3 regions of the Pseudomonas sp. TE36184 genome follow, and region 2 is predicted to be linked to each of the others. Evidence: riboswitches for the same ligand, from Rfam matches in the RefSeq annotation. Region 2 holds a riboswitch; each other region holds the start of a gene.

What was found. Region 2 has a riboswitch for cobalamin ahead of cobO (cob(I)yrinic acid a,c-diamide adenosyltransferase). Riboswitches for the same ligand answer to the same signal wherever they lie in the genome.
Positions count from the first base shown of each region.
Region 1: linked by a shared signal. The riboswitch ahead of ACVWZP_RS00040 (ABC transporter substrate-binding protein) and the one ahead of cobO (cob(I)yrinic acid a,c-diamide adenosyltransferase) in region 2 are both predicted to bind cobalamin.
Region 3: linked by a shared signal. The riboswitch ahead of cobW (cobalamin biosynthesis protein CobW) and the one ahead of cobO (cob(I)yrinic acid a,c-diamide adenosyltransferase) in region 2 are both predicted to bind cobalamin.

Region 1 covers NZ_JBSSCU010000001.1:4,401-14,769, forward strand. Annotated here, with positions in the region: gene chrA (chromate efflux transporter) at 1-618, opposite strand, end outside; gene ACVWZP_RS00025 (nucleotidyltransferase family protein) at 773-1,333, shown strand; gene ACVWZP_RS00030 (ABC transporter ATP-binding protein) at 1,427-2,194, opposite strand; gene ACVWZP_RS00035 (FecCD family ABC transporter permease) at 2,191-3,195, opposite strand; gene ACVWZP_RS00040 (ABC transporter substrate-binding protein) at 3,192-4,202, opposite strand; cobalamin riboswitch at 4,317-4,511, opposite strand; gene ACVWZP_RS00045 (DNA/RNA non-specific endonuclease) at 4,547-5,476, opposite strand; gene ACVWZP_RS00050 (M4 family metallopeptidase) at 5,611-6,672, shown strand; gene ACVWZP_RS00055 (protealysin inhibitor emfourin) at 6,701-7,006, shown strand; gene ACVWZP_RS00060 (aldehyde dehydrogenase family protein) at 7,061-8,452, opposite strand; gene ptrR (putrescine utilization regulator PtrR) at 8,556-9,428, shown strand; gene ACVWZP_RS00070 (hypothetical protein) at 9,474-9,683, opposite strand; gene ACVWZP_RS00075 (amino acid aminotransferase) at 9,795-10,369, opposite strand, start outside.
Region 2 covers NZ_JBSSCU010000001.1:6,397,794-6,408,162, reverse strand. Annotated here, with positions in the region: gene ACVWZP_RS29115 (cobyric acid synthase) at 1-498, opposite strand, end outside; gene cobD (threonine-phosphate decarboxylase CobD) at 495-1,484, opposite strand; gene cbiB (adenosylcobinamide-phosphate synthase CbiB) at 1,477-2,385, opposite strand; gene bluB (5,6-dimethylbenzimidazole synthase) at 2,382-3,032, opposite strand; gene ACVWZP_RS29095 (cobyrinate a,c-diamide synthase) at 3,029-4,396, opposite strand; gene cobO (cob(I)yrinic acid a,c-diamide adenosyltransferase) at 4,393-5,004, opposite strand; cobalamin riboswitch at 5,085-5,328, opposite strand; gene ACVWZP_RS29085 (PQQ-dependent sugar dehydrogenase) at 5,428-6,741, shown strand; gene ACVWZP_RS29080 (C40 family peptidase) at 6,875-7,411, opposite strand; gene ACVWZP_RS29075 (C40 family peptidase) at 7,556-8,185, opposite strand; gene hda (DnaA regulatory inactivator Hda) at 8,399-9,103, opposite strand; gene ACVWZP_RS29065 (AI-2E family transporter) at 9,307-10,369, opposite strand, start outside.
Region 3 covers NZ_JBSSCU010000001.1:687,626-697,994, forward strand. Annotated here, with positions in the region: gene metH (methionine synthase) at 1-262, opposite strand, end outside; gene ACVWZP_RS03205 (fatty acid cis/trans isomerase) at 427-2,721, shown strand; gene nfuA (Fe-S biogenesis protein NfuA) at 2,816-3,400, shown strand; gene cobM (precorrin-4 C(11)-methyltransferase) at 3,652-4,398, opposite strand; gene ACVWZP_RS03220 (cobalamin biosynthesis protein) at 4,469-4,861, opposite strand; gene ACVWZP_RS03225 (CbtA family protein) at 4,858-5,562, opposite strand; gene ACVWZP_RS03230 (CbtB domain-containing protein) at 5,574-5,762, opposite strand; cobalamin riboswitch at 5,860-6,069, opposite strand; cobalamin riboswitch at 6,111-6,310, shown strand; gene cobW (cobalamin biosynthesis protein CobW) at 6,403-7,464, shown strand; gene cobN (cobaltochelatase subunit CobN) at 7,468-10,369, shown strand, end outside.

The DNA.
Region 1 (10,369 bases), 6.4 Mb from region 2:
CAACCACATCGCCCCCGCGCGGCGGCTGAGCGTCACGGGTAACGCATCGTGCGCGGCCGGTGGCGTGGGCTTGAACAGCAGCAGGCCCGCCAGCGCCGCCGCGCTGATCACCGCGACCTGGCCCCACGCCGAGGTTTGCAGCAGGGCCACGCACGCCGCGATCAGCATCACGGTGATGCGCGCTGCGTCGCTACACAGATTGCGCGCCATGCCCCACACGGCTTGGGCGACCACGGCGACGGCCACCACCTTAAGGCCATGCAGCGCACCCGGCGGGAGCGCCGTGCTGTGCTGGGCAATGCCCAAGGCGAACAGGATCAGCACAACGGCCGACGGCAGCGTAAACCCCAACCATGCCGCCAGCGCCCCACCGTAGCCGGCCCGCGACAGGCCCAGCGCGATACCTACCTGGCTGCTGGCCGGGCCGGGCAGGAATTGGCACAGCGCGACCAAATCCCCATAACTGCGCTCGCTCAGCCAGCGGCGCCGGGTGACGAACTCGTCGCGAAAGTAACCCAGGTGTGCGACGGGGCCGCCGAAGGAGGTGAGCCCCAAGCGCAGGAAAATCAGAAACACCGACCAGGAGCTGGCGGGGCGATCAGTCGGGGAATGGGCCAAGGTCGGCGTCTCGGTGAGGGCAATAGGGGAGCGGTGTGTCGAGGCACCTTAGCGAATTTTGATGACGTGAAGAAGAGGCCGTTACGTGAAAGCGTAACCCGCGTTGTTGTACTGTTGGCTCCCCAGGACAGGTGCCCACTGCAAAGGATTGAACATGACATTGACCGTCGAAACCTTTCTCGAGTTGGCCATGGCCAACCCCATCAACGCCGAGATCACCGCGCGCCTGCCGGCCCTTGGTGTGAACCAGTGCATGCTGACCGCGGGCTGTCTGTTCCAGGCTGTTTGGAATCATCAGTCGAATCTGCCTGCTGACCAGGGGGTAAAGGACTACGACATTTTTTACTTCGACCCGGACCTTTCCTGGGAGGCCGAAGACGCGGTCATTCGCGCTGCACAGCGGCTGTTCGAGGATTTGGAGGTAGAAATTGAAGTGAAGAATCAGGCGCGCGTTCACCTTTGGTATGGCCAGCGGTTTGGCCGACCGTATCCGCAGCTGCACTCCGCGCGCGCCGGGATTGATCGTTACCTGGTGGCCGGGACGTGCATCGGGCTGGATGTGGCGACGGGTGAGGTGTATGCGCCGTTTGGTTTGACTGATATGGAGCAGGGCCTGCTCAGGATCAACCCGATCAATCCTGAGCCGGAGTTGTTTGCGCAGAAGGCGCGCAGCTATCAGGCGCGGTGGCCTTGGCTGAGGATTGTCGAGGATTAGCCCAGCGCACGCGGCAGTTCGGCAGGTGCTGCGCGCTGATCCCATCGCCGCCTCGCCGGGCTCGACAGCGCCGACATTTGAACGGTGTTGCCGTTAAGCGCGCAGTCGCAGAATCTGCGCCCCGTCAAACGGGTCCGTCAGGTAGTGCGCCTGCACCCCGAAGGTGTCCTGCAGCCGCTGCGGCGTCAGCACGTCCTGCGGCTTGCCCAGCGCCACCAAACGCCCGCGGTCCAGCACGGCCAGGCGATCACAGGTCAGTGCCTGGTTGAGATCGTGCAGGGCGATCAGGGTCGTCACGGGTAACGCCTGCACGCCCTTGAGAATCGACAGTTGATGCTGGATATCCAGGTGGTTGGTCGGCTCATCCAACACCAGAATCTGTGGCCGTTGCGCCAGGGCGCGGGCGATGTGTACGCGTTGGCGCTCACCGCCGGAGAGGCTGCGCCAGGCGCGGTTGCTCAAGTGCATGGCGTCCACGTCGTGCAGCGCCTGGCGCACGATGCGATCGTCTGCCTCGGACCACGGGCTCAGCGCTGACAGCCACGGGGTGCGGCCCAATGCGACAGCGTCGAACACCCGAATGGCATCGTCGGTGTCGGCCTGTTGTTCCACCACGGCCAGACGTTGTGCCACGGTGCGGCGGGGCAGCTCGCCCAGGCGCTCGCCACCCAGGCGTACTTCGCCATGAGCGGGGGTACGCAACCCGGCCAACAGTTTGAGCAAGGTGGATTTACCCGAGCCGTTCGGGCCGACGATCCCGAGGGTTTCGCCGAGCGTCACCTCCAGGTGGATATCCCGCAGCAACTCGGCTTCCCGCACCTTGAAGCCCAGCCCGCTGCAGCTCAATACCGGCGCACTCATCGAGGGTTTCTCCGGCCGATCAGAATCAGTGCAAACACCGGCGCGCCGACCAGCGCAGTGACCACGCCGACCGGAATCACCTGGCCCTTGATCAAGGTGCGCGACAGTACATCCGCTGCAATCAGAAACAGCGCGCCGCCCAATGCGCTGGCCGGCAACAGGCGCGAGTGCCCGGTGCCGAGCAGCAGGCGCGCGGCATGGGGAATCACCAGCCCGACAAAACCGATGGAGCCGACAATCGACACCATCACCGCCGTGACCAATGCCGCGCAGCCCACCAGCACCCATTGCACGCGGCGTACCGGGATGCCGAGGGAGGCCGCCGAGTCGCGGCCGAAGGTGAACGCATCCAGCGCCCGACGATGCCACAGGCACACCGCCAACCCGGCGACCGCCACCGGCACCGCCAGCCACACCGACGGCCAACGCACGCCGCTGAGGTTGCCCAGCAGCCAGAACAGAATGCCGCGCGCCTGTTCGGAGCTGGCCGACTTGGTGATCAGGAACGCGGTGAGCGCATTGAACAGCTGCGAGCCGGCAATGCCTGCGAGGATGATCTGCCCGGTGCCGCTGGACGAACCGCTGGCCCGCGCGAGCAATACCACCAGCGCAAACGCCGCCATCGCCCCGCCGAACGCACCGACCGACAGCGAAACCAAGCCGCCGCCGACACCCATCAGCACCACCAGGACTGCGCCTGTCGACGCGCCGGCGCTGATGCCCAGCAGGTAAGGATCGGCCAGGGGATTGCGCAACAACGACTGCAAAATCACCCCGCAGGTGGCCAGCCCGGCCCCGCATGCGGCGGCGACCAGGGCGCGGGTCAGGCGGTAGTTCCACACCACGCCTTCATCGATCGGGTCCAGCACGTAGCCGGCCGCCCACAGTTTGTTGGCGAGTACCTGCAACACCACCTGCGGCGCGATGGCGGTTTCGCCGATGGCCACGCCGGCGAGCACGGCGATCAGTAGCAATGCCAGGGCGAGTAGGGTTCGTATCATTTCGGCAGGTCGTAGCCGTCGATGGCCGCAGCCAGTTGTTCAAGACCCTCGAAGGTCCGCACGCTGGCCTGCAGGGCCATGGCGTCGAGGATGATGATGCGGTTGTGTTTCACCGCGTCCATGTTGCGCGTCACCGGGTCGCTGCGCAGGAAGGCGAGCTTCTGTGCATGATCGTCGGCCGGGTAGCGGCGGCGGTCCATGCGGGCGATCACCAGCACGGTGGGGTTGGCCTTGGCGATGGTTTCCCAGCCGACGGCGGGCCATTCCTCATCGGACTGCACCACGTTGCGCAGGCCGAGCGTTTGCAGCATGAACTCGGGGACACCCTTGTGACCGGCCACGTAGGGATCGCTGGCCATCTCGGCGCTGGAAAACCACACCAGCGCACTGGCCTGCTTGAGCCCCTTGGCTTGCACGGTGGCGACGGACTTGGCCAGGCGCGCCTTGAGTTCATCGTTGAGTTGCTGGCCGCGATCCTGCACGTCGAAAATCTCCGCCAACTGGCGGATGCCCTTGTAGATCGTGTCGATGCGGAACGGCTCCAGCCGCGTGCCGTCGGCGCCCACCCGGTTGTTCTTGGCTTCGCAGTCGGAGGGCAGCAGGTAGGTGGGGATCTTCAACTCATGAAACTGCTCGCGGGTGCCCACCACGCCTTGCGGGCCGACCACCCATTCCAGTTCGGCCGCCACCAGTTGCGGGCGCTTGGCGATCACCGACTCGAAGCTCGGTTCGTTATTGGCCAGGCGTTCGATGCCGTCGTTCAGCGCCTTGAACTGTGGCAGCACGTTGTTGAACCACAGCGACGTGCCGACCACTCTATCGCCCACGCCGAGGGCATAGAGCATTTCGGTGGCGGCCTGGCCGATGGTCACGGCGCGGGCGGGCGCTTGCGCGAAGGTCAGGCTGCTGCCGCAGTTCTCCACTGTCAGCGGGTACTGAGTGGGGGCCGCTTGGGCCAGGGCACACAGGCCCAGGCCGGTGAGCAGGGCGGTAACGCGTGGCAGCATTGGGCAATCTCCTTGGAGCCGTACCTGGAACAGGGGGTGTACGGTTCGGAAACACGCCCTCGACCGCTGCGGGTGAGGCAGGCAAGGATGTCCTTCCCGGACACCCCGCCGGTTAGTGATTTTGCTGGGCCGGCAGGTCTCCTGACTGATGCGTCGTCGCCACGCTCCAGCCTTCCCGGACGGGGTCCAGTGGCAGTGGGGGAGCGGGCTCGGCATCTACAGTTGCGGGGGCAGTTCCGATTGGCGCGGTGTACCGCGCTTCGGATTCCCTATTAGTCCCGTTTGGGAACCGGCGCGGTATGGTAGTCGATCACGGCGGGGCGATATAGCCTTAGGTCGCCTGGTTACAGACGAATATCTTCAGGGCCCTGGATCAGCGCTTCAATTCGCGTCCCCGTGGCGCGCTCTTCATTGCTGAAACCATCGTAGTCGGCCAGGTTGGCGAAGCGGATACCGGTCAAGCGTTCGATCTGAATCACGCTGCGCTGGTAGGTTCTGAGCTGGCCGAACATGAGGTCGAGCTGACCCAGCTCGCGGTTTTGGTCGATCATGTAGGCGCTGGCGCAGGGCTTGCCGTCGTCGCTGAGGTAGGCGACCACTTTCCAGAACGCTTTGGGGATTTTAATGCCCCGGTAGACGCGATCGTCGTCCGCCAACACCGGGCCGGTAAACACCGTGGCCCGGGCTTTCCAGCGTTGTGTGTTATCGAGAATGTAGTCCTCGAGTTCCAGCCAGGTCTTCTGGTTGAACCCGCTCATCTGCGGTGAGCAGTTGGTGAAGTGGAAGGTGTCGGCATTGGCGATGTTGGCCGCGTCACCCCAGTTGGGGTCCTGTCGGCGCACCAGGTGACCGCGGTCCAGGCCATTGTCGGTGTAGAGCGCGTCGCCCACCTGTGCGCTGATGGGCAGGCGGCCGTCGTAGGCCCAGGCGTCGTTGCTGCGGATGATATCCACATGCTGTGCGCCATCGATATTGGCGCCCACGTAGAGTGCCAGTCGCCTCGAGCGCGACATGGTCACTGAGAAATGCGTGTAGTCCAGGCGCAGCGGCTGTACGTCAGCCAGCAGGGCTTCATCCACCGTGGGCCATGGCACCACGAAGCGGTCGAGAAACGCTTCAGCGTAGCCGCGCCGGTCCTGCAGGTCCTTGGCCGCGGTGACACGCGCAGTCGCCGCCCTGGCCTCCATGAGGCTGGGGCCGGCCGCGAGCAACGGGCGCAGATCGGCGAGCCGGGGGCGGTGCGAAAGGTCGATTTTGGTGGCGCGTGGGGGCATTGTAAGTTCCTCGCAGTCCTCGGATTAACACTACTGCAGCATAGCTTCATGACAATTTGGCCCAAGCCGCCACGGCAGGACTATTCTTGAACGGTTACCCGGACGTTCACCCCACGCCAAAATGGAGCCAGCCAATGTGTGTTCGCCAGCATCGCAACCCGATTTTCTGCCTGATCCCGCCATACATGCTCGACCAGATCGCCCGCAACGGCGATAAAGCGCAACGGGAAGTCGCGTTACGCACACGCGCCAAAGACAGCACGTTTCGTTCGTTGCGCATGGTTGCCGTACCCGCCAAAGGGGTCGCCCACATGGCCCTGCCCATGGGCGCCGAAAAACGGCGTTCGATCTACAGTGCCGAGGGCGCCGATAGCCTGCCGGGCAAGTTGATCCGTGGCGAAGGGCAGCCCGTCAGTGGTGATGTGGCGGTGGACGAGGCCTACGATGGGTTGGGCGCCACATTCGATTTTTTCGATCAGGTCTTCGACCGCAACTCCATAGACGACGCCGGTATGGCGTTGGACGCGACCGTTCATTTTGGCCAGAACTACAACAATGCATTCTGGAACTCGAGCCAGATGGTGTTTGGTGATGGCGATCAGCAACTATTCAACCGGTTCACGATAGCCCTTGATGTCATTGGCCATGAGTTGGCCCACGGTGTGACCGAAGATGAGGCCAAGCTGATGTATTTCAATCAATCCGGTGCGTTGAACGAGTCGCTGTCCGACGTGTTCGGCTCACTGATCAAGCAGTACGCGCTGCAGCAAACGGCGCAAGATGCGGATTGGTTGATCGGCAAAGGGTTGTTTACCAAGAAAATCAAAGGCACTGCGTTGCGCTCGATGAAAGCGCCGGGCACCGCGTTCGATGACAAGCTGCTGGGCAAGGACCCTCAGCCGGGGCATATGGACGATTTCGTGCAGACCTATGAGGACAACGGCGGGGTGCATATCAATTCCGGTATTCCCAACCATGCGTTCTATCAGGTAGCCACGAAGATCGGCGGGTTTGCCTGGGAGCGCGCAGGGCGTATCTGGTATGACGCGCTACGCGATGCGCGGTTGCGGCCGAACGCGGGGTTCCTGCGTTTCGCGCGCATCACCTACGACATTGCCGGTCGGCTGTACGGTGCTGGCAAGGCCGAGCACAAGGCGGTGAAGGAAGGCTGGAAAGCAGTGGGCATTAACGTCTGACAACCCGCCTGGGCGGTGAGGAACAGCCATGCAAATTTCGATCAAGGAAATTGGGGGACCCGCGTTTTTCCCGGGCCTGGCCCGACCGAACACCGTGGAACTGGAGACGCTGCCCGAGGCGGACCAGCAAGAGTTGCGGCAACTGATCGAGGCTTCACACTTCTTTCAGTTGCCGCAAAGCACCGCGCCGGAACCCGGTAATCCAGGCCAGGTGCATTACACCCTGACCGTGACCGAAGGTGAACGCGAGCACACGGTCTGTGTGCTCGCGCCAGTGAAGTCAGAGGCGCTGGACGGGCTGGTGCAGTGCGTGCGCCGGCATATCCGCTGCTGAGCCTGCTGCGCAGCCCGCGGGATCACGCTCCCTTGCCACAGGGGTTGCTGTGGATTATTTGCGATCCAGCCACACCGTCTGCGCATTGCAGAATTCCCGCACGCCAAAGTGCGACAACTCCCGCCCAAAGCCGCTTTTCTTCACGCCGCCAAACGCCACCCGCGGGTCGGACACGCTGAAGGCGTTGACGAAGATCCCGCCGGTTTCCAGCTGGTCGGCGATCTCGCGCGCTTTCGCCGAGTCGCGGGTGAAGATGCTCGCGGTCAGGCCGAACTCGCTGTCGTTGGCCAGGGCCACGGCGTGATCGGCGTCGCGGGCGCTGATGATGGAGGCGACGGGGCCGAACAGCTCTTGTTTGAACGAGGTCATCTGGTCGGTGACGTCGGCCAGTACGGTCGGTGCGTAGTAGTTGCCGGCGCCGGGCACTTTGTCGCCGCCCAGCAGCAGGGTCGCGCCTTCTGCCAGGGTCGCCTGGACCTGGCCGTGCAGTTCGTCGCGCAGGTCGAAGCGGGCCATCGGGCCGACGTAGGTGTGGGTCGAGGTCGGGTCGCCCATCACCAGTTGGCGGCTGGCTTCGACGAACTTGGCGGTGAAGGCGTCCACCACGCCGGCTTCGATGATCAGGCGCTTGGCCGCGGCGCAGACTTGGCCGCTGTTCTGGAAACGGCCGATCACCGCGGCCTGGACGGCGGCGTCGAGGTCGGCGTCGTTGAGCACGATGAACGGGTCGCAGCCGCCCAGTTCGAGCACGCATTTCTTCAGCGCGGCACCGGCCTGGGCGCCGATGGCCATACCGGCGCGCACGCTGCCGGTGAGGGTGACGGCGGCGATGCGTGGGTCGGCGATGGCTTTGGAAACACCGTCCTGGGTCACGTTGAGCACTTCGAACAGGCCTTCGGCAAAGCCGGCTTTGTGGAACGCCGCTTTCATCAGGTAGGCGCTGCCCATCACGTTCGGTGCGTGTTTGAGCACGTAAGTGTTGCCAGCGAGCAGCGTCGGCACGGCGCCGCGCAGGACTTGCCAGACCGGGAAGTTCCACGGCATCACCGCGAGGATCGGGCCCAGCGGGCGGTATTCGATGTGCGCGCTGCCGTTGTCCACCAGCGTCGGTTCCGCGGCGAGCATGGCTGGACCGTGGGCGGCGTACCATTCGCTGAGTTGCGCACATTTCTCGATTTCGGCGCGGGCCTGGACGATGGGTTTGCCCATTTCCAGGGTGATCATCTGCGCCATTGCTTCGGCTTGCTCACGCAGCACGCCGGCCAGGGCCTGCAACCGCTCTGCGCGCTGGCTGAGCGGCTGGCGGCGCCAGGTGCGGAAAGCGGCGGTCGCACGGTTGAGGGTGGCGTCCAGCTGGTTCTCGTTTTCATACGGGTAACTGCCGACCGTTTCGCCGGTGGCGGGGTTGATCGAGAGGGCGTGGGTCTGGTGAGCGATAGCGTTCATGGCACCGTCCTGCTGAAGGTTTGGATTGGAATCAGCGTAAGGGGCTATATCTTTTCTGGAAAGTGAATAATATTAAGCGATACGTTCACGATTGGAGAATGATTTGGACCTGGTGCAGCTGGAAATCTTCAAGGCCGTTGCCGAGCAAGGCAGCATCAGCGCCGCCGCGCAGTTGATTCATCGGGTGCCGTCCAACCTGACCACGCGCATCAAGCAACTGGAGCAGGATCTTGGCGTGGCGCTGTTTATCCGCGAGAAGAGCCGCCTGCGTCTGTCCCCGGCCGGGTGGAATTTCCTCGGCTATGCGCGGCGTATTCTCGACCTGGTACAGGAAGCCCGTGCGACGGTGGCGGGGGAGGAGCCCCAGGGCGCGTTTGCCCTCGGTTCGCTGGAAAGCACCGCAGCGGTGCGTATTCCCGCACTGCTGGCGGCATATAACCAGAAGCACGCCAAGGTCGAGCTGGACCTGAGTACCGGGCCCTCGGGCACGATGATCGAAGGCGTGTTGTCGGGGCGTCTGGCGGCGGCATTCGTCGATGGACCGGTGTTGCATGCCACCCTGGAGGGCCTGGCGGTGTTCGAGGAGGAGATGGTGGTGATTGCACCGCTGCATCACGCGCCGATCACCCGCGGGCAGGATGTGAACGGGGAAAGCATCTATACCTTTCGTTCCAACTGTTCGTACCGCCACCACTTCGAGCGCTGGTTCGCACAGGACGGCGCGGTGCCGGGGCGGATTTTCGAGATGGAGTCTTACCACGGCATGCTTGCCTGCGTCAGCGCCGGGGCCGGCCTGGCGCTGATGCCGCGCAGCATGTTGGAAAGCATGCCGGGGTTTACCACGGTGAGTGTGTGGCCGCTGACGGACAGTTTCCGCGTCTTGCACACTTGGTTGATCTGGCGCCGAGGCACGGTGTCGCAGAGCCTGAACAGCTTCGTAAGGTTACTGGAGGAACGCGTCCTGGCAACCCCATAAAACCAATGTGGGAGGGGGCTTGCCCCTCCCACATTTCAATCTTCATCAGCCGCCGAATTGCAGGGTACCCATCGCCAATTTGGCCATTATCGCTGTCGCACCCAATTGCACCAGCCACAGGGCCAACCCGCCGAGGAATACGCCGAGGGCCACTTGCAAGACCAGGCTTTTCTGGCGCTTGGCTTGCGGCGCGCGCGGGGTGAAGTGGTCCAGTTCGTCGCGGTCGGCACGCAGGTCCAGGTCGTCGTTTCTCATAGGGCTCTCACAGCAAAGGGGCAGTCGGGGTTCAGTCTAGGGGAGCAGGGCGTTTTCTGACAGGCATTAAAAAGGGAAGCCGTAGCTTCCCTTCGTTCAGCGCCGCCAGGTTTATAGAACCTGAACAATCGCCTTCGTTACCGCACCAATGTTCGATTGGTTCAGCGCGGCCACACAGATACGCCCGGTGTCCAGCGCGTAGATGCCAAACTCGGTGCGCAGACGGGTGACTTGCTCAACGGTGAGGCCGGAATAGGAGAACATCCCACGCTGGCGACCGACGAAGCTGAAGTCGTGGCCCGGCGCAGCCTTGGCCAGTTCGGCGACCATCTGCTCGCGCATGCCACGGATGCGCAGGCGCATCTCCGCCAGCTCGGCTTCCCACTGGGCGCGCAGCTCAGGGTTGTTCAGCACTGCGGCCACGACCGCCGCGCCGTGGGTCGGCGGGTTGGAGTAGTTGGTGCGGATCACACGCTTGACCTGGGACAGGATGCGCGCGCTTTCTTCCTTGGATTCGCTGACGATCGACAGCGCGCCCACGCGTTCGCCGTACAGGGAGAACGACTTGGAGAACGAGCTCGATACAAAGAACGTCAGGCCCGATTCCGCGAACAGGCGCACTGCGGCGGCGTCTTCGTAAATGCCATCGCCAAAACCCTGATAGGCCATGTCGAGGAACGGCACCA
Region 2 (10,369 bases):
ATTGATGTCGGCGATCAGCAGCACCGGGCAATCCACGGCCTCGGCGAAGCCCATGTTGGCGATGTCATTGGCGCGCAGGTTGATCTCCGCCGGGGAGCCTGCGCCTTCGACCATCACCACCGGGTAGGCGTCGCTCAAACGCGTGTGGGACGCCAGCACCGCCTGCATCGCGATGGCTTTGTAGTCGTGATAGGCCACTGCGTTCATGCTGGTCACGGCGCGGCCATGGATGATCACTTGGGCGCCGGTGTCACTGTTGGGTTTGAGCAGCACCGGGTTCATGTCGGTGTGCGGCGCCAGGTTGGCGGCCTGCGCCTGCACCGCCTGGGCGCGGCCGATTTCGCCGCCTTCGGCCGTCACCGCGCTGTTGAGCGCCATGTTCTGCGGCTTGAACGGCACCACCGCCACGCCCTGGCGCACCAGCCAGCGGCACAAGGCGGTGACCAGGGTGCTTTTACCGGCATCGGACGTCGTGCCTTGCACCATCAGCGTACTCATACCGCGTCCTTGTAGGCGATCAGGGCCTGTTCCAGGCGCTGCCAATCGGCGTCGGTGTCGGGCAGGCCGAAACGCAGGCTGCTGTCGTGGACAAACAGGCGCAGCAGAATGCCGCGCTGGGCCATGAAGTTGTGCATGCGTTCGGCGTGAGGGGTGATCAGCCATTGAAACAGGGCGCAGCCGCCCTGGGGTTGGAAACCTTGGCGCTCGAGCAAATCGAACAAGCGCTGGCCGGCTTCCAGGCAACGGTTGCGTTGCCGGGTGTGCCCGGCGGTATCGCGCAGACACGCTTGGCCGATCACCCGCGTCGGCCCGCTGACCGCCCACGGCCCGACCTGTTCGGCCAACAGTTTGAGCAACTTGCGCTCCGCCAGCACAAACCCCAGGCGCACACCGGCCAGGCCGAAGAACTTGCCGAACGAACGCAGCACGATCAGGCCGACCTGATGGGCCTGGCCGGCCAGGCTCAGGTGCGGCGTGACGTCCATGAACGCTTCGTCCACCACCAGCCAACCGCCGCGCTGGGCCAGCCGCGCATGCCAGTCGAGCAGCCGTTGCGGGGTCAGGCTCAGGCCCGTGGGGTTATTCGGGTTGACCACCACCAGCACGTCCAGGCTGTCGAGAAAGAAGTCGACCTCCTGCTCCTGCACTTCGCGCACCACGTAGCCGGCGCGACGCCAGGCCTCGGCGTGCTCGGCATAGCAAGGTGACAGCACGCCAACCTTGCCGCCCCGGCGCAAGCGCGGCAGCAGTTGGATCGCCGCCTGGGAACCCGGCACCGGCAATAAATGCGCGGTGCCGTAGTATTCGCTGGCGGCTTGCTCCAGACCGTCGTCGGTTTCCGGCAGACGCGCCCAGGCGCGCAACGGAATCTCGGGGACCGGCCACGGCCAGGGCGCCAGGCCGCTGGACAGGTCGAGCCATTCGGCCTCGGCAATCCCATATTCAATCGCCGCCTTACGCAGCCGGCCACCGTGCTCAAGCATACAATTGCCCCCCGACGCATAGGATCAGCAGCCACAACCATACGCCGCGCTGCACCAGTTGCCAGCCGCGGTCGATGGCGTCCGCATCCGCCGCCGGGCCTTCGCCCAGTGGCGGACGCTGGTGCAGCTCACCGTGATAGATCGCGGCACCGCCCAACTCGACGCCCAAGGCACCTGCCCCCGCCGCCATCACCGGACCGGCGTTGGGGCTGTCCCAGGTCGGGCCCTGACGGCGCCAGCATTTGATGGCCAGCCTGGTTTTACCGAGTACGGCGTAGGTCAACGCCACCAGGCGTGCCGGAATATAGTTCAGTACATCGTCGATCCTGGCCGCCGCCCATCCGAAACGCTCGAAGCGTTCGTTGCGATAGCCCCACATGGCGTCGAGGGTGTTGCTCAAGCGGTACAGCACCACGCCCGGCACACCCGCAACGACAAACCAGAACAGTGCGGCAAACACCGCGTCGCTGCCGTTTTCCAGCACCGATTCGGTGGCGGCGCGAGCGACTTCAGTGCGATCCAGTTCACTGGTCTGGCGACTCACCAGGTAACTCACGCGCCGCCGGGCTTCGTCCAGGTCATCGCCGCGCAGGGCCTGGGCCACCGGGATCACGTGCTCGCCGAGACTGCGCATGCCGAGGGCACAGTACAACGCGAGGATCTCCAGCACCCAGCCGATGTAAGGCGCCCACGACAACGCGGTGGCCAACAGCGTCAACGGCACCACCGCAATAAACCAGGCGGTCACGCCGTGGCTACGCCAGCCACGGCCACCGCTGTTGAAACGCTGCTCGATGCGCGCGGCGAAGTTGCCGAACGCCACCAGCGGATGCCAGCGCCTGGGTTCGCCCAGCAGCGCATCCAGCGCCACCGCAGCGACACACAGCAAGGCCACACTCATTGACGCACTCCCCAGGTATTCTCATACAACATGTCACTCAGCGGGCGCGGTTCGGCCCAACCTTCGAGCTGCAACATCGGTGCCGGATAGAACGCTTCGACCGGCCCCAGGCACAACACCGCCAAGGGTTTCGCGCCGGGCGGCAAGCCCAGCAGGTCGGCCAGGGCCTGCGGTTCGAACAACGACACCCAGCCCATGCCCAGGCCTTCGACCCGCGCGGCCAGCCACAGATTCTGGATCGCGCAGGACAGCGAGGCCATGTCCATTTCCGGCAAGGTACGGCGGCCGAAGATATGTCGCTCACGCTCATCCATCAGCGCCGCCACCAGCACTTCGGCGCAGTCGTGGATGCCTTCGACCTTGAGCTTCATGAACGTATCGGAACGCTCGCCCAAGGCCTCGGCGGTGCGTATGCGTTCCTCCTCCACCAACTGTTGAATCCGCCCACGCAATGGGCGATCGCTGATGCGGATAAAACGCCACGGCTGCATCAAGCCGACGCTCGGCGCCTGGTGTGCGGCCTGGAGCAAGCGCTGCAGCAGTTCGGGAGCCACGTCACCGCCGCTGAAGTGACGCATGTCGCGGCGTTCGGCGATGGCACGGTAGACGGCGTCGCGCTCGGCCTGGGGGAAAGCGTTGTCGGTCATGAGCCTATCGCGGGCAAGCCCGCTTCCACCGTGGATTCGTGCTGTGGCGCAGCGTGCGGTGCGACTCGCTCGGGCGCAAACAGCGCGGCCACGGCCCGGGGGTTGGAGGGGAAGTAAAAGTGAACGTAGGAAGCGGTCAGCCGCCCCTGTCGATACACCGCCTCGGCCCCGCGCCCGCCATTGGGGCTCACGCCACGGGCAATGGGCACCCAGTCGGTGCTGGTCAGCGAGTGGTGATAGGTGTGCCCACGCAACACGCCCTCGGGCAATTCGACGCTTTGCAGAGCCAGCGCCGCGAGCTTCTTTTGCATCACCGCAGCGCCCTGCAGCAGGCCGACCAGTCCGGCGCGGAGGCCGTCGACATCGGTGAGCGAGTCCAGCAGATAGAGCATGCCGCCACACTCGGCGAGCAGCGGTTTGCCGGCAGCGTGATGGGCACGGATCGCCTCCAGCATCGCGGTGTTTTGCGACAGCGCCTGGTGATGCAATTCCGGGTAACCACCGGGCAGATAGAGGCTGTCGGCGTCTGGCAATTGGCGATCATGGATCGGCGAGAAGAAGCTCAACTCGGCGCCCATCGCCCGCAGCAGATCGAGGCTGGCACCGTAAGTGAAGGCGAAGGCTTCGTCACGCGCGACGGCGATCCGCACGCCAGCCAGCAACGGTTCGGCGCGGGTTACCGGCGGTGCGGCAAAGGTGACCGGCGGCGGCAACGCAACCTCGCAACTGCTGCCCAACGCTTGGGCGGCGGCGTCCAGGCGCAGGTCGAGGTCATTCAGTTCGCTGGCTTGCACCAGGCCCAGGTGGCGGCTGGGCAATTCGATAGCAGTCTCGCGGGACAACGCGCCATACCAGCGCAGGCCTTCGGTGAGGCTGCCTTCGAGCAATTGCGCATGGCGCAGGGTGCCGACGCGGTTGGCCAGCACGCCGGCGAACGGCAAGTCCGGCTGATAGCGTGCCAGGCCGAGGGCCAGGGCGCCGAAGGTCTGCGCCATGGCCGTGCCATCGATCACGCCGAGCACCGGCACACCGAAGTGCCGCGCCAGGTCGGCGCTGGAAGGTGTGCCGTCGAACAGCCCCATCACGCCTTCGATCAGGATCAGGTCCGCCTCCCCCGCTGCTTCCCACAGTAGGCGGCGACTTTCCTGCTCGCCCACCATCCACATGTCCAATTGATACACCGGCGCACCGCTGGCGCGCTCGTGGATCATCGGGTCGAGGAAGTCCGGGCCGCATTTGAACACACGCACCTTGCGCCCCAGGTTGCGGTGCAAGCGCGCCAGCGCGGCGGTGACCGTGGTTTTGCCCTGGCCGGACGCCGGTGCGGCGATCAAGACAGCCGGGCAATGGCGGGGCTGATTCAAAGTTCGACGCCTTTCTGTGCCTTGATACCGGCCTGGAACGCATGCTTGAGCATGCCCATGTCGGTGACGGTGTCGCCCATTTCGATCAGTTCAGGCTTGGCGCCACGGCCGGTGACCACCACGTGCTGCATCGGCGGGCGGGCCTGCAGGTCGCTGAGGACTTGATCGAGGTCGAGGTAGCCGTGCTTGAGCGCGATGTTCAGCTCATCCAGCACCACCAGGCCGATGCTCGGGTCTTGCAGCAATTGGCGGGACACCGCCCAGGCGGCCTCGGCGGCCGCGATGTCGCGCTGGCGGTCCTGGGTTTCCCAGGTAAAGCCCTCGCCCATTACATGGAAACGCACTTGCTCGGGGAAACGGCGGAAGAACAGTTCTTCGCCGGTGCTGTTGCGCCCCTTGATGAACTGCACCACGCCGCACTGCATGCCGTGGCCCATGGCGCGGGCCAGCATGCCAAACGCCGAGCTACTCTTGCCTTTGCCGTTGCCGGTCAGCACCAGCAGCAAGCCGCATTCGTTCGGGGAATTGGCGATGCGTTCATCGATCACGGCTTTTTTGCGCAGCATGCGCGCCAGATGGCGTTCGTCGCGCTCGGGGGAATCGGTCATGGCAGCTCTCCGTTGGGGCTGGACAAAAAACGGCGGGCAGGAAAAAACAACAACAGACAGCCAAGCATCGCCCACCGTGATGCTGTTGGATGATCCAGGCCGGTCTCCGGGCTCATGAGTGGCGCGCTAGAGCGCACGCCGACGGCGCGCCTTCCCATATCGCGGGCGATACAGTGGCAAACAGCACCGTCTTGACTCATTTACCGTTGCGGGGGCAGCGCCGGAATCGCGGCAGCACTGTGTACAAGTGCGCTCACTCACCGGCTTCCCTGTTTCACTCAGTCGACCCGTGGGTCACAGAGCACCTGGAACAAGCGGCGAAGGTTAGTGGGTTGGGGGTGGAGCGTCAATTAAAGCTGGCCTTGCACTTGAACCATCGCCGCATCGGGCGCCTCTACCCTTACAGGCATCCAGGAGAAAACCATGCATAAAACAAGACTCGCCTTACTGATCATGCTCGCGGGCACCCTCGCCGCCTGCGGGGAAAGCTCGACCTTGAAGGTGTCCGATGGCACCGGGCCTTCACCACAGCTGCCGGAGCCGAACAAGACCCTGATCCCCACCGTGAACATCGCCCCGGCCATCGGCTGGCCGGCGGGCACCCAGCCCACGGCCGCCGCCGGCACCCAAGTGGCGGCGTTCGCCGAAGGCCTGGACCACCCGCGCTGGCTGTATGTACTGCCCAATGGCGATGTGCTGGTGGCGGAAACCAACGCGCCGCCCAAGCCGGACGACGCCAAAGGCCTGCGGGGTTGGGTGATGCAAAAAGTAATGGGCCGCGCCGGCGCCGGTGTGCCGAGCCCGAACCGCATCACCCTGCTGCGCGATGCTGACCATGACGGGGTCGCGGAGACCCGCACCGTGTTCCTGGAAAACCTCAACTCGCCCTTCGGCATGACGCTGGTGGGCAATGACCTGTACGTGGCCGATTCGGACAAGCTGTTGCGCTTTCCCTATCAGACCGGCGAAACCGCGATCAAGGCCGCCAGCAGCAAGGTCATCGACCTGCCAGCGGGCAGCATCAACCATCACTGGACGAAAAACGTGGTGGCCAGCAAGGACGGCAGCAAGTTGTATGTGAGCGTCGGTTCCAACAGCAACGTCGCCGAGAACGGCCTGGAAGCGGAACAAGGCCGCGCGGCGATCTGGGAAGTCGACCGCGCCAGCGGCCAGCACCGTATCTTCGCCTCCGGCCTGCGCAACCCGAACGGCATGGCCTGGGAACCGCAGAGCGGCAAGCTGTGGACGGCAGTGAACGAGCGCGACGAGATCGGCAGCGACCTGGTGCCGGACTACATCACCTCGGTCCAGGATGGCGCCTTTTATGGCTGGCCCTTCAGCTATTACGGGCAGCACGTGGATGTACGCGTCACACCGCAGAACCCGGACCTGGTGGCCAAAGCCATTGCGCCGGACTACGCCGTAGGCCCACACACCGCCTCGCTGGGCCTGACCTTCGCCGAGGGCAGCAAACTCCCAGCGCCCTTTATCAACGGTGCGTTTATCGGCCAGCACGGCTCGTGGAACCGCAAGCCGCACAGCGGCTACAAGGTGATCTTCGTACCGTTCGAGGGCGGCAAGCCGAAGGGGCCGCCAGTGGACGTGCTGACCGGGTTCCTCAACAGCGAAGAACAAGCCATGGGACGACCGGTTGGCGTGGTCATCGACAAGCAGGGCAACTTGCTGGTGGCGGACGATGTGGGGAATAAGGTGTGGCGGGTTTCTGCGGCTAAGTAACTATTACAAATGTGGGAGGGGCGGTGCGACGATTCGACTTGCCCACGATAGCGGTGGGTCAGTCACTGAATGCATGGACTGACACGCCCTCATCGGGAGCAAGCTCCCTCCCACATTTGGATCCTGCTTTGGCTTAGGGGTTGCGGGCCAAGTGCTCAGCCGGCAACACGCGCTTGGCGCTCAGGTAGGCGTTCTGCCAGTAGGCTTTGGACAAGGTGTCCAGCTTCACCGTACCGCCCGTCTGCGGCGCATGCACAAAGCGCCCTTCGCCGACATAGATCCCGGCGTGGCTGACCTGCGAGCCGCCACCCGTGGCGAAGAACAGCAGGTCACCGGTTTGCAGGTTCTGTGCGCTGACGTCCTGGGCGCGCATCACGATCAGTTCGCGCGTGGTGCGCGGCAGGGAGATGCCCGCGGCATCACGGTAGACAAACCCGATCAACCCGCTGCAATCGAAACCGGAGTCCGGCGTATTGCCGCCCCAACGATAAGGCGTACCGACCAGGCCCAGCGCGCGGAACAGCACGTCTTCAGCGACCGGCGAACTCTGGCTGGAATAGTTGAACACTGGTTTAGGCTTGGCCGCTACGGGCGCAGGCTGCGGGCGGCTTGCGCAGGCGCTGAGCAGCGCGGCGCAAACAATAAGAATCAGGCGGGCCGAGGTCGACATGTGCAGAACAATCCTGGTCTGGATGCGGCTTTCGCTGCCGAACGCTGAAAACCAGAACGCGCAAGCATGGCTTGCGCGAACGGATTACAACAATGTCCAGAGATTCTAGCGCTTACACGTCAAACTTCAAGTATCACTTTAACTTTACTTGCTAGCGGTAATCGTCGTCGGGGCCATGGCGAGTGCGCGCTTGGCTTCGATGAAGGTTTTGCTCCAGTAGCTGTCGCCCAGGCTGTCGACTCGAACACCACCGCTGCGGCGGCTGCTGGAGTGGATAAACTGGTTATCGCCCAGGTAGATACCGGCGTGACTGACGCGACCGCGACCACTGGTACTGAAGAAAAGCAGATCCCCAGGCTTGAGGTTGTTACGCGCGACCAACGGTGCATTCACGTTGATCATTTCGCGGGTGGAGCGTGGCAGGTTCATGCCAGCTTCTTCGCGAAACAGGTAACCGATAAAACCGCTGCAATCAAAACCGGCTTCAGAGGTACCGCCGAAACGGTAACGGGTCCCGATCAGGGACATGCCGCGTTCGAGGATGCTGTCGGCCAGAACGGGAAGCTGATAAGGCTTGTTGCCAGCGAAGGCGGCCAGTTCTTTTTCGGTTGCCAGCTCTTCCTCATAAACAGTGGAAGACTGCGCAGCAACGAATTTTGCCTGATTTTTATACTGTTGATTGTGCTGCTCGGCCACTTGTTGAGGGTGGGAGGCGCAACCAAACAACAGAGCGACAAGTGCGAGAGGCACGAGGGGTGCGAAGCGATTTAGCATGGGCACGACCGTGGCTGATGTGTAAAGAAGTCGAGACTATGCCTTCTATCACATCGATTTGCAAATTCAATCGTGATCCATGTGACTTACTGTTTGCGTTATGACATCTAAGCCCTTAATACCCTTTGCGCGTGTTTTGCGTGGTCAAGCCGACCAAAACGCAGGTTTCCTGGCGCCTGAAATTTGCCGAAGCCCCCGAAACACAAGGGCTGGCTACCAGCCGAGGGTTTCCTTGAGGAAGGGAATCGTCAGCTTGCGCTGGGCCTGCAAAGAGGCCTGATCGAGCTGCTCGAGCAAATCGAACAATGCGCTCATGCTGCGGGTGCCGCGAGTGAGGATGAAGTGCCCGACCTCGTCGGTGAGGTGCAGGCCGCGACGGGATGCACGCAATTGCAGGGCACGCAATTTGTCCTCGTCGGACAGCGGACGCATCTGGAAGATCAGCGCCAGGGTCAGGCGCGACTTGAGGTCGGCCAGCTTGACCGGCAACTCACGGGGCGAGGTCGAAGCCGCGATCAACAGGCGGCGACCGCTGTCGCGCAGGCGGTTGAACAGATGAAACAGCGCCTCTTCCCAATCCGCCTTGCCGGCGACGGCCTGCAGATCGTCCAGGCACACCAGTTCGTATTGTTCGAGGTTGTCGAAAATCCCGATCCCGCGGTCCATCAACTCCGCCAACGGCAGGTAAACCGCCGGTTCGCCCATCTGCTCGAAGCGCAGGCACGCGGCCTGCAACAGGTGGGTGCGCCCCACGCCTTGCTTGCCCCACAGGTAGATCAGGCTTTCAGTCCACCCGGCGTCGGCTTCGCAGAGCCGCTCGACATAGCCGAGTGCTGCGGCGTTGGCGCCTGGGTAGTAATTGATAAAGGTGGCGTCGTCACGCAGACGCACACCTAAGGGCAGCTGAATCGGTTTCATGCTGACTGAACGGCTCCGATCGAACCGTTAGTGGCCTCTGTGAAAAGTTTGCAAAGTTTATACCCGTGACGCCGGGCGCACAATGCAGCAGACCATAAGCAAAATCAAAGGTTTGCGTTAACTTGTTGGATTTACGCAAATTGTTTGACGCCACAGCGCCAGAAACAACAAACCCGGCCTGGGCCGGGTTTGTGACACCGCGATTACAAATCGGGGTCTTCAACGCCCCCGTACATATCCGAATCCTTGTACAGATCGTGGACATGACGCACCAGCACCATGATCACCGCCGCCACCGGCAGCGCGAGCAGGATGCCGGTGAAGCCGAACAACTCACCGCCAGCCAGGATCGCAAAGATCACCGCGACCGGGTGCAGGCCGATGCGATCACCCACCAGCAACGGGGTCAGCACCATGCCTTCGAGGGCCTGGCCGACCATGAACACCGCGACAATCCCGAGCATCGGGTACAGGTCACCGCCAAACTGGAACAGCCCGGCCACCAGCGCCGCACCGATACCGATCACAAAGCCCATGTACGGCACGATCGCGGCCAGACCGGCAATCAAGCCAATCAACAGGCCCAGCTCCAGGCCGATCGCCATCAAGCCGGCGGCATAGATAATCCCCAGGGCCAGCATCACCAGCAGTTGGCCACGCACGAACGCCCCCAAGACCTCATGACACTCCCCGGCCAGGGACACGATGCGCGCTTCACGGTCACGCGGCAGCAGGCTGCGGATCTTGGCCATCATGATGTCCCAGTCCCGCAACAGGTAGAACGCCACCACCGGGATCAACACCAGATTGGTCAACCAGCCGATCAGCGCCAGGCTGGATGCCGTGGCCTGGCTGAGAACCACGCCGACGATGTCGGTGGTCTGGCCCATATGCTCGCTGATCGCAGCCTTGACCTTGTCGAACTTCCAGAAGCCATCCGCCAGCCCCAGCTTGGCCTGGGCCCACGGCATCGCCGTGTGCTGCAGCCAGTCGAGCATCTGCGGCGCCAGTTCATACAAACGGAACAACTGCTTGGCCAGCATCGGCACCAGCACCAGCACCAACGCCGTGATGATCAGCGTAAACAGCGCAAACACCGTGACCACCCCCAAAGTCCGCGACAGGCCGGCTTTCTCCAGGCGATCCACCACGGGATCGAACAGATAGGCGAGCAACAGCGCGACCAGGAACGGCGTCAGGATCGAATGCAGCAAGAACACAAAAACGCACAGCAGGACGATCCCGCCAAGCCACACCCAACGACGC
Region 3 (10,369 bases), 5.7 Mb from region 2:
TGAAGGTGTTGGTTTCGAGGATGTCGGCGCCGGCATCCAGGTACGCCTTCTCGATGGAGGCGATGACGTCCGGACGGCTGAGCAGCAACAGGTCGTTGTTACCCTTGACGTCGCTCGGCCAGTCGGCAAACCGTTTGCCGCGGTAGTCCTGTTCTTCCAGCTTATAGCTCTGGATCATCGTGCCCATACCGCCGTCGAGGATCAGGATGCGTTCCTTGAGGGCTTGGTGAAGGGCTTGCAGACGAGCGCTACGATCGGACATGGGACTACTCTGTTCAGGCATTACGGAGGGCGTGGATCATAGCAAACCTGTGTGGATTTGGAGCATGTGCAGGTTTTGCATGAATATCGTTCATGTTGGTGCGCGTGTTAGATCGGTAGAATCCGCGGGGTTTTCCATTTTGGCTTCATATCGGGACCAGGCTCATGCCGTATCGCATCATCATCAGCTTCGTTCTGTTGCTGATTGGCAGCACTACACAGGCCCAAGATCCCGCTCCGGCGCTTTCCTACACCCGTGATATCCAACCGATCTTCACTGAGAAGTGCGTGGCGTGCCATGCCTGCTACGACTCGGCCTGCCAGTTGAACCTGGGCAGTGGCGAGGGCGCGGCGCGGGGGGCGACCAAGGTGCTGGTCTACGATGGTGATCGCAGTCAGGCGACCAAGCCGACGCGTCTGTTCTACGACGCGTTCGGCAAGGCTGCCTGGCGGCACGAAGGCTTCACTTCCGTGCTCGACGCCCAAGGCAGCCAGGCTGCGTTGATGGCGCGCATGCTCGAACTGGGCCACAGCCGCGCGCCGTTGCAGCCCAACGGCAAGCTGCCGGACGACATCGTGCTGGGCCTGAACCGCGAGAACATGTGCCCGCTGCCAGAGGAGTTCGACACTTACGCCGACGTGCACCCCAATGAAGGCATGCCGCTGGCCGTGACCGGCTTGAGCGACCAGCAGTACCAGACCCTGCGACGCTGGCTGGCCTCCGGTGCGCCGATTGACCAGCAGGGCGTGGCGCCAAGTGCCCAGGAAGCCGCACAGGTGCTGCAGTGGGAAAACCTGCTCAACGCCCCCGGCGCCCGCGAAAGCCTGGTCGCCCGCTGGCTGTTTGAACACCTGTTTATCGCACATCTGTATTTCGAAGGCGGTGAGCCGGGGCATTTCTTCCAGTGGGTCCGCTCGCGCACCCCCAGCGGGCAGCCGATCGACCTGATCAATACCCGTCGCCCCAACGACGATCCCGGTACCCGGATCTACTACCGGCTGTGGCCGATACAGGGGGTGATCGTCCATAAGACCCACATCACGTACCCGCTCAGCGCGGCGAAAATGGAACGGGTCAAAGCCTTGTTCTACAGCGGCGACTGGCAGGTCAGCGCCTTGCCAGGCTACGGTCCGGGCCGTCGTGCCAACCCGTTCGAGACGTTCGAGGCGATTCCGGCCCAGGCGCGCTACCAGTTCATGCTCGATAATGCCGAGTACTTTGTCCGCACCTTCATCCGCGGCCCGGTGTGCCGGGGCCAGATCGCCACGGACGTGATCCGCGACAACTTCTGGGCACTGTTCCAGGCCCCCGAACACGACCTGTACATCACCGATCCGCTCTATCGTGGCCGTGCCACGCCGTTGCTGGCAATGCCCGGGCAGAACGACGACGTGGGCAGCGTGCTCAGCCTGTGGCTCAAGTACCGTGACAAGCGCAACGAGTACGAAGCGCTGCGTCGCTACCGCTATGGCGAGTTGCCGGCGCCCGGTTGGTCGACGCTGTGGGCCGGCAACGACAATGCGTTGTTGAGCATCTTCCGTCACTTCGACAGCGCGTCGGTCAATAAAGGCCTGATCGGTGAAGTCCCGCAGACGATGTGGTTGTTCGATTATCCGTTGCTGGAGCGCACCTACTACCAATTGGTGGTCAACTTCGACGTGTTCGGCAACGTCTCCCATCAGGCCCAGACCCGCTTGTACTTCGACCTGATCCGCAATGGCGCCGAACAGAACTTCCTGCGCCTGATGCCGGCCAATTCGCGGGACGATTTCCTCGACGATTGGTATCAGAACGGCGGCAAGGTCAAGTTGTGGATGGACTATGAGTCGATCGACGACGATAAACCCACCGGCCTGAAACTGAATGAAAAAGACCCGAAACGCGATTTCGTCAACCAGTTGCTGGCGCGTTATGGCGACCTCAATGCCAGCCCGGACCCGATCAATCGCTGTGTCGGCGCCTACTGCTCGCGGCCGGGCCTCGAACCGGTGCTGCGCGATGCCGAGCAGGCCCTGAGTCGCCTGACGTCACGCCCGGCGGCGGGGCTCAAGGTCATCGACCAATTGCCGGAAGCGACCATGCTGCGCATCGAAACCCGCACCGGTCATCGCGAGGTCTACAGCCTGCTGCGCAACCGTGCCCACAGTAATGTCGCGTTCATGCTGGGTGAGGCTTCTCGCTATCAACCGGGCCTGGACACGTTGACGGTCTACCCCGGCGTGCTGAGCAGTTATCCGAACTTCATGTTCAATATCCCGGCCGAGCAAGTGCCGGCGTTCGTCGCGGCCATGGAAAGTGCCCGCGACGCCCAGCACTTCGAGAAGATCGTCGATCGTTGGGGTGTGCGCCGCAGCCATCCGCAGTTCTGGGAGTACTTCCACGATCTGTCGACCTACATCCGCGAAACCACGCCGTTGGAAGAGGGTGTGCTGGATATGAACCGCTATGAAAACCTCTGACGGCGATGGCGAGGCTTTTCCGACAAAATTACTGGGGCTTTGTATCTGCGTAATATTTTGGCGTAAACTGCCAGCAAGCCTGTGAGGAGTTTCCATGACTGCCATAACCATTACCGACGCCGCCCACGATTACCTGGCTGACCTGCTGTCCAAGCAGAACACCCCGGGTATCGGCATCCGCGTCTTTATCACCCAGCCTGGCACCCAGTACGCCGAGACGTGCATCGCCTACTGCAAGCCGGGCGAAGAGAAGCCGGAAGACACCGCGCTGGGGCTGAAAAGCTTCACCGCGTATATCGATGCCTTCAGCGAAGCGTTCCTCGACGACGCGGTGGTCGACTACGCCACTGACCGCATGGGCGGCCAATTGACCATCAAGGCGCCGAACGCCAAGGTGCCGAACGTCAATGCCGACAGCCCGGTCAACGAGCGCATCAATTACTACCTGCAAACCGAGATCAACCCTGGGCTGGCCAGCCACGGTGGGCAGGTCAGCTTGATCGACGTGGTGGATGACGGTATCGCCGTATTGAAGTTCGGCGGCGGCTGCCAGGGCTGCGGCCAGGCGGATGTGACCCTGCGTGAAGGCATCGAGCGTACCTTGCTGGAGCGCATTCCGGAGCTCAAGGGCGTCCGCGATGTGACTGACCATACGCAGAAAGAAAACGCCTACTACTGAGTCAGGTGTTCGCTGCGAGCAAAAAAACGGCGCCCCGTGAGCGCCGTTTTTTTATGCTTAAAATTCAGCCGCTTACGCGACCTACCTAACGCTGAACATTAAGTGTGGGAGGGAGCTTGCTCCCGATAGCGGCGGGTCAGTCGACTTATCAAGCAACAGATACACCGCTATCGGGAGCAAGCTCCCTCCCACATTTTTTTGTGTTTGTTTAGTTAAGTCAGTGTTTTATGTTTGTTTTTTGATGTTTTTGATTAGGGGCGGTACAGGTGTGCATGCCCGGCCCGATACAGCGACGACGCGCTGAAACTGTCACTGGCCAGCACCCGACCCACCACAATCAGCGCTGTGCGCCTGAAGCCTTTGGCCGCGACTTTTTCGGCAATGTCCGCCAAGGTGCCGACAGCCCAATCCTGATCCGGCCAGGTCGCGCGGTGTACCACGGCAATCGGGCAATCCGCGCCATAGTGCGGCAGCAGTTCGGCGACGATCTTCTCCAGGTGATTGACCCCCAGATGAATCGCCATGGTCGTGCCGTGGCGGGCCAGGCTGTCGAAGTCTTCACCGGCGGGCATGCGGGTTTTATCGGCGTAGCGGGTGAGAATCACGCTCTGGGCGATGTCCGGCAGGGTCAGTTCAGTCTCCAGCAGCGCCGCGCAGGCGGCCACGGCGGTGACGCCGGGAATGATCTGGAACGCAATGCCCAACTCGCGCAACAGGCGGATCTGTTCGCCAATTGCGCCGTACAGGCTTGGATCGCCGGAGTGGACTCGCGCCACATCCTGGCCCTTGGCATCGGCGGCCTTGATCAGCTCGATGATCTGTTCCAGGTGCAGTTCGGCGCTGTTGACCACCTGTTCGGCCTGATGCCCCTCCAGTACCGCCGCCGGCACCAGCGACCCTGCATAGATGATCACCGGGCAACTGCGGATCAGCCGCTGGCCTTTGACGGTGATCAATTCCGGGTCGCCGGGGCCGGCGCCGATGAAGTAGACGGTCATGGAGAAATCCTGTGAAAAAACGCGCGAGCATGAGGAACGCTCATGATCGGAAGCGGCGATTATCGCGGTTTCAGTCGACGCAGGCCAATGCCAAGGTGGCCCGGGCGGATTTTTTGCGCGGGACCAACAGGCGCGCAGGGGCGCCGCCGAGTTGTTCGGCCAGGGCCAGGGCGGCGCTTTCGGCGATGCCGTAACAACCGGTATGGGCAAAGGCGACGGCGGACCTGTGGCTCAGACGGTCGTCATACATCGCCAGGTGCGCCGCGCTGAAGCAGTGCAGCGGCAGGTTCAGCCATTGGGCCAGGGCCAGCAAGCCCGGTTCATCCTGCTTGCGATCAAGGCTGGCCAGGGCGGTGATGCGATGGCGCTCGATACCGCCCTCGGCGAGGGCGGCGTTCAGCAGGTCCAGCAGGGCTTGAAACTCGCAGCCGCGCTGGCAGCCCAGGCCGACCACGAGGGTCATGCGGTGTATCGATCGTCGCGGTTGCGGCGAAACAACCAGGCGCTGATCAGCCCCAACGCCAACCAGAACGCGATGTTGGTCAGTTGCGAGGCGATCTTGAACTGTGCTTCCAGAGCCTCAGGGGCCAGCATCGAATGCACTTCAGGTTGCGGAGCGCCAATCACATGAGGCACCACGAGGATTGCCGCGCCCAGCGCTTTGAGCAGCCAGTTGCCACCGAATACCAGCAGCGCGATACCGGCCGCGGTTGAGGCCGCCGTGCCGATCCACCAGATCTGCCGTTGTGCCAGGTCGGCGGCGGCAGTGCCCGGCAATTCCGGCGGCAGGCCCAGGGTTGGCGCCAGGACGAAGGTCGCGTAACCGGCCAGGCCCCACAGCAGGCCTTGAGCCGTGCGAGTCGGCGCGCGCAGGGTGTAGAGCCCGGCGAGCATCAAGGCGAAACCGACCGCCACCACCAGATTGCCGCCGGTGGTCGACAGCACGCGCTGCCAGCCGTCTTCCGGCTCCCAGGCTTCGGCGTCATGGGCGTGTGCAGCGGTGCCGGCGGCGTGCTCGTGTACCACTTGCGTCGCGGCCGGGGCTTTTTCAAAGGTTTCCGCCTGCATGATTAGCGGGGCGACCCAGAAACTTTGCAGCAAGGTCAACAACAGGGCGGCCAGCAGCCCACTGAAACCTGCGGTTTGCGCAATACGCTTGATCATGTCGGCAGGTCTCAATGGCACGGGAACGCGGCGCTGTGGCGGGTATCGTGGGCGGCGTTGTGTACCGCTTCGATATGCGAGAACCCGGCGAAATACACCAGGCACGCGCCGAGGATCGAAGCGCCGATGGCGGCGCCCAGGCGTTGGCTCAGGGTGGCGGTGCTGCTGGTGCTAGACGAGGTGCTGCTGATGATCGACATGGCGCGTCCCTTCAGGGGTTCAGGGTGACACGAGCGCATGCAAAACCCGCGAGCCAGGCACGCAGGGTTCAAACAGCGCCCGCCCACCGCGGGTTTGTTAGATGATTTTTTTCGGGCCGGTCTCCGGGCTTGCGAGGGGGCTCTTGAACTGAGTCCTGAAAGCATCGCCTTCCCATGCACAAAGCACAGTGGCCGTGACGCTTCGCTCGCTTACCGTTGCGGGGGCAGCACCGGACTGGTCATATCGCTATGACGCACCGGTTTCCCGTTTCACCCTGTGAAGGGCACCCGAAACAAGGTGTGTAGGAAAGCATGCAGGGCGACGGTAGTCAAATTGACTGAGCCCCTGTAGCCTTGCACCCTCGAGGTTCTTCGGCCCAGGCCGAAGCTAAGAAGGGAACGCGGTTCAAGCCGCGGCTGCCCCCGCAACTGTGAAGGGTTTATCTGACTGCCACGCCACTGCCATCAAGGCGGGAAGGCGCAGCCAGCGCCGGTCGCAAGACCCGCAAGCCCCAAGCCAGGAGACCTGCCTCGCAACCGATTTTTCAATTCAACCGGGCGGGGTGATCCGGTGACGAAATCTGCTGCTGCGCGTCGCGCAGGGCCTATCGTCCCGTATGCCCGCCCCCAAGGGCATCCGATGAAAACACTGGCCAAACTCCCCGTCACCATCGTTACCGGCTTTCTCGGCTCGGGCAAAACCACCTTGCTGCGCCATATGCTCGATAACGCCCAGGGCCGTCGCATCGCGGTGATCGTCAACGAGTTCGGCGAGCTGGGCATCGACGGTGAAATCCTCAAGCAGTGCTCCATCGGCTGCACCGAGGAAGAAGCCAACGGCCGCGTGTATGAACTGGCCAACGGCTGCCTGTGCTGCACCGTGCAGGAAGAGTTCTTCCCGGTGATGCGCGAACTGGTTGCCCGTCGCGGCGACCTTGACCATATCCTCATCGAAACCTCCGGCCTGGCCCTGCCAAAACCTTTGGTCCAGGCGTTCCAGTGGCCGGAAATCCGCAACGCCTGCACGGTCGATGCGGTGATCACCGTGGTCGACAGCCCCGCCGTGGCGGCCGGTACCTTCGCCGCCTTCCCGGATCAGGTCGACGCCCAGCGCAAACTCGACCCGAACCTGGACCACGAATCACCGCTGCATGAACTGTTCGCCGACCAACTGGCCAGCGCCGACCTGGTGATCCTCAACAAGTGCGACCTGATCAGCCCCGACGACCTGGCCCGCGTGCGCCTGGAAGTCGCCGAAGAGTTGCCGCCGGCGGTGAAGATCATCGAAGCCAGCAGCGGTCGGGTACCGCTGGACGTGCTGATCGGCCTGGGCGCCGGCTCCGAAGAGCACATCGACGGTCGCCATAGCCATCACGATCATCATCACGAAGGCGAAGACGATCATGATCACGATGCGTTCGACTCCATTTCCATCGACTTGCCCCAGTCCGACGAAGCCCTGCTGCTCGACGCCCTGAGCCAATTGGTGGTGCAGCACGGCATCCTGCGCGTCAAAGGCTTCGCGGCGATCCCGAACAAGCCGATGCGCCTGCTGATCCAGGGCGTGGGCACGCGCTTCGACAAACACTTCGACCGCGCCTGGAGCGCCGACGAAGCGCGCATCACGCGCCTGGTGCTGATCGGCCAGGACCTCGACGCGGCGGGCCTCGAAGCGCAATTGCGCGCCGCCCTCAGCGTTTAACCCATGCACCTGCTCAGGACCCAGCCCGGCGGTTTCGTCGCGGACGACAACATTGCCGACCTTGGGCAAACCCCCGCCGAGCTGGTGATCCTGTGCAGCGGCGACTCCAGCCTGGCGCTGCTGGCCGAAGCGGCCCAGCAGTTGCCCGGGGATTACCCGAGCCTGCGCCTGGCCAACCCGATGCAGGTGCAGAACCATGCATCGGTGGACCTGTACGTCGATGAAGTGCTGCGCCACGCCAAGGTCATCCTGATTTCCCTGCACGGCGGCATCGGCTATTGGCGTTACGGCGTCGAGCGCCTGGTGGCGTTGGCCGAGCGCGGGGTCACGCTGATCCTGGTGCCGGGGGATGACCGCCCCGACCCGGAACTCAGCGGCCTCAGCACCGTGGATGCCGCCGCGCGTGACCGCCTGTGGCAGTTCCTGCGCCAGGGCGGCCTGGGTAATGCGCTGGATTTTTATCGCTGCCTGGCCAGCGCCTACCTGGGCCGCGACTATGCCTGGGCCGAGCCGCAAACCCTGGCGCGCAGCGCGATTTATCACCCGCGTAAGGCCAATGCGTGCCTCAACGACTGGCAGTTGGATTGGAATCCTGAGTGCCCGGTGGCGGCGGTGCTGTTCTACCGCTCCCATCTGCAAGCGGCCAATACCGGTTTTATCGATGTGTTCTGCCAGCGTCTGCAGGCGGCGGGCCTGAATCCGTTGCCGATGGCAGTGGCCAGTCTGAAGGAGCCCGGCTGCCTGACGGTGGTCGAGGACTGGCTGGATGAGGTCGGGGCGGCGGTGATTCTCAACACCACCGGCTTTGCCCAGTCCAGCCCCGAAGCGCCGCATTTGCGCCCGTTTCGCCGCAATATCCCGGTGATCCAGGCGATTTGCGCCCAGGACAACCAACCCGCCTGGCAGGCCAGCGAACAAGGCCTCGGCCCGCGCGACCTGGCGATGCACATTGCCTTGCCGGAACTGGACGGGCGCATCATCAGCCGACCGATCAGCTTCAAGGACCTGGCCTGGCGCAGTGAGCGCAGCCAGTCGGACGTGGTGTGCTACCGCGCAGCGCCGGAGCGCATGGACTTTGTCGCTGAACTGGCGCGCCGTTGGGTCGAACTGGCGCGGGTGCCGAATGCCGACAAGCGCATCGCCCTGATCCTGGCCAACTACCCGACGCGCGACGGCCGCATCGGCAACGGTGTCGGCCTGGACACGCCGGCGGCGGCGCTGAATATCCTGCGGGCCTTGCAGGCCGAGGGTTATCCGCTGCCCGAAATCCTGCCGGAAAGCGGCACCGCGCTGATCCACGAACTGCTCGGTGGCGTCACCAACGACCTGGACAACCTCGACCTGCGCCCGTGCCACCAAAGCCTGGGCCTGGACGACTACGAGGCGATGTTCAAGCGCCTGCCCGAAGCCAACCGCCAGGCGGTGCTGGAACGCTGGGGCACGCCGCACAACGACCCGATGTGCCGCGACGGCCGCCTGATGATCGCCGGCCTGCGCCTGGGCTTGACGTTTATCGGCATCCAGCCGGCCCGCGGTTATCAGGTGGACGCCAGCGCGGTGTACCACGACCCGGACCTGGTGCCGCCTCACGCTTACCTGGCGTTCTATTTCTGGTTGCGCCACACCTACGGCGCTCACGGCGTGATCCACGTCGGCAAGCACGGCAACCTGGAATGGCTGCCGGGCAAGGGCGTAGGGCTGTCGGAAAATTGCTGGCCCGACGCGCTGCTCGGGCCGCTGCCGAATATCTACCCGTTTATCGTCAACGACCCGGGCGAGGGCGCCCAGGCCAAGCGGCGCACCCAGGCGGTGATCATCGATCACTTGATGCCGCCGCTGACCCGTGCCGAAACCTACGGGCCGCTGCGCGACCTGGAGCTGTTGGCGGACGAATACTACGAAGCGCAATTGCTCGACCCGCGCCGCGCCCGCGAGCTGCAAAAGGACATCCTCAAGCTGGTGCGCGAAACCCGTATCGACCAGGAGCTTGAGCTGGACAGCGAGGCCGACGCGGCGATCTGGCTGCCGCGCCTGGATACCTACCTGTGTGACCTGAAGGAATCGCAGATCCGCGACGGCCTGCATATCTTCGGCGAGTCGCCTCAGGGCCGCTTGCGTATCGACACCTTGCTCGCGTTGCTGCGTATCCCGCGTGGCGACGGCCGAGGCGCGCAATCGAGCCTGTTACGGGTATTGGCCAAGGCCTTCGAGCTGGGTTTCGATCCGCTGGACTGCGCCCTCGCCGAACCCTGGACCGGACGCTGCCCGGAGGTGTTGCAAACCATCGATCCACAGCGGTGGCGCACCGCCGGTGATACCCGCGAGCGCCTGGAGCTGTACGCTGCACGGTTGATCGAACAGGCGCTGGCGGGGCCGCTGGAACAGCTGGAAGAGCCCGGTTGGGAGGATGTCAAATCCGTCATCGAAAGCCTGCGCAGTGTCGTGGCGCCACGCCTGGATGGGTGCGGCCCGGCGGAAATGCGCGGCCTGCTCGATGCCCTGGGCGGCCGCTTCGTGCCGGCGGGCCCAAGCGGCGCGCCGAGCCGGGGGCGTCTGGATGTGCTGCCCACCGGGCGCAATTTTTTCAGCGTCGACGTGCGCAACCTGCCGACCACCACCGCCTGGCGCATCGGTTTCCAGTCGGCCAACCTGATTCTCGAGCGGCACCTGCAAGACCACGGCGACCACCTGCGCCAGCTCGGCCTGTCGGTGTGGGGCACCGCGACCATGCGTACCGGCGGCGACGATATCGCCCAGGCCATGGCCCTGATGGGGGTACGCCCGGTGTGGGCCACGGGCAGCCAGCGGGTGGACGACTTCGAAATCCTGCCGATCAGCCTGCTGGACCGCCCGCGTGTCGACGTGACTTTGCGCGTGTCCGGGTTCTTCCGGGATGCCTTCGCCA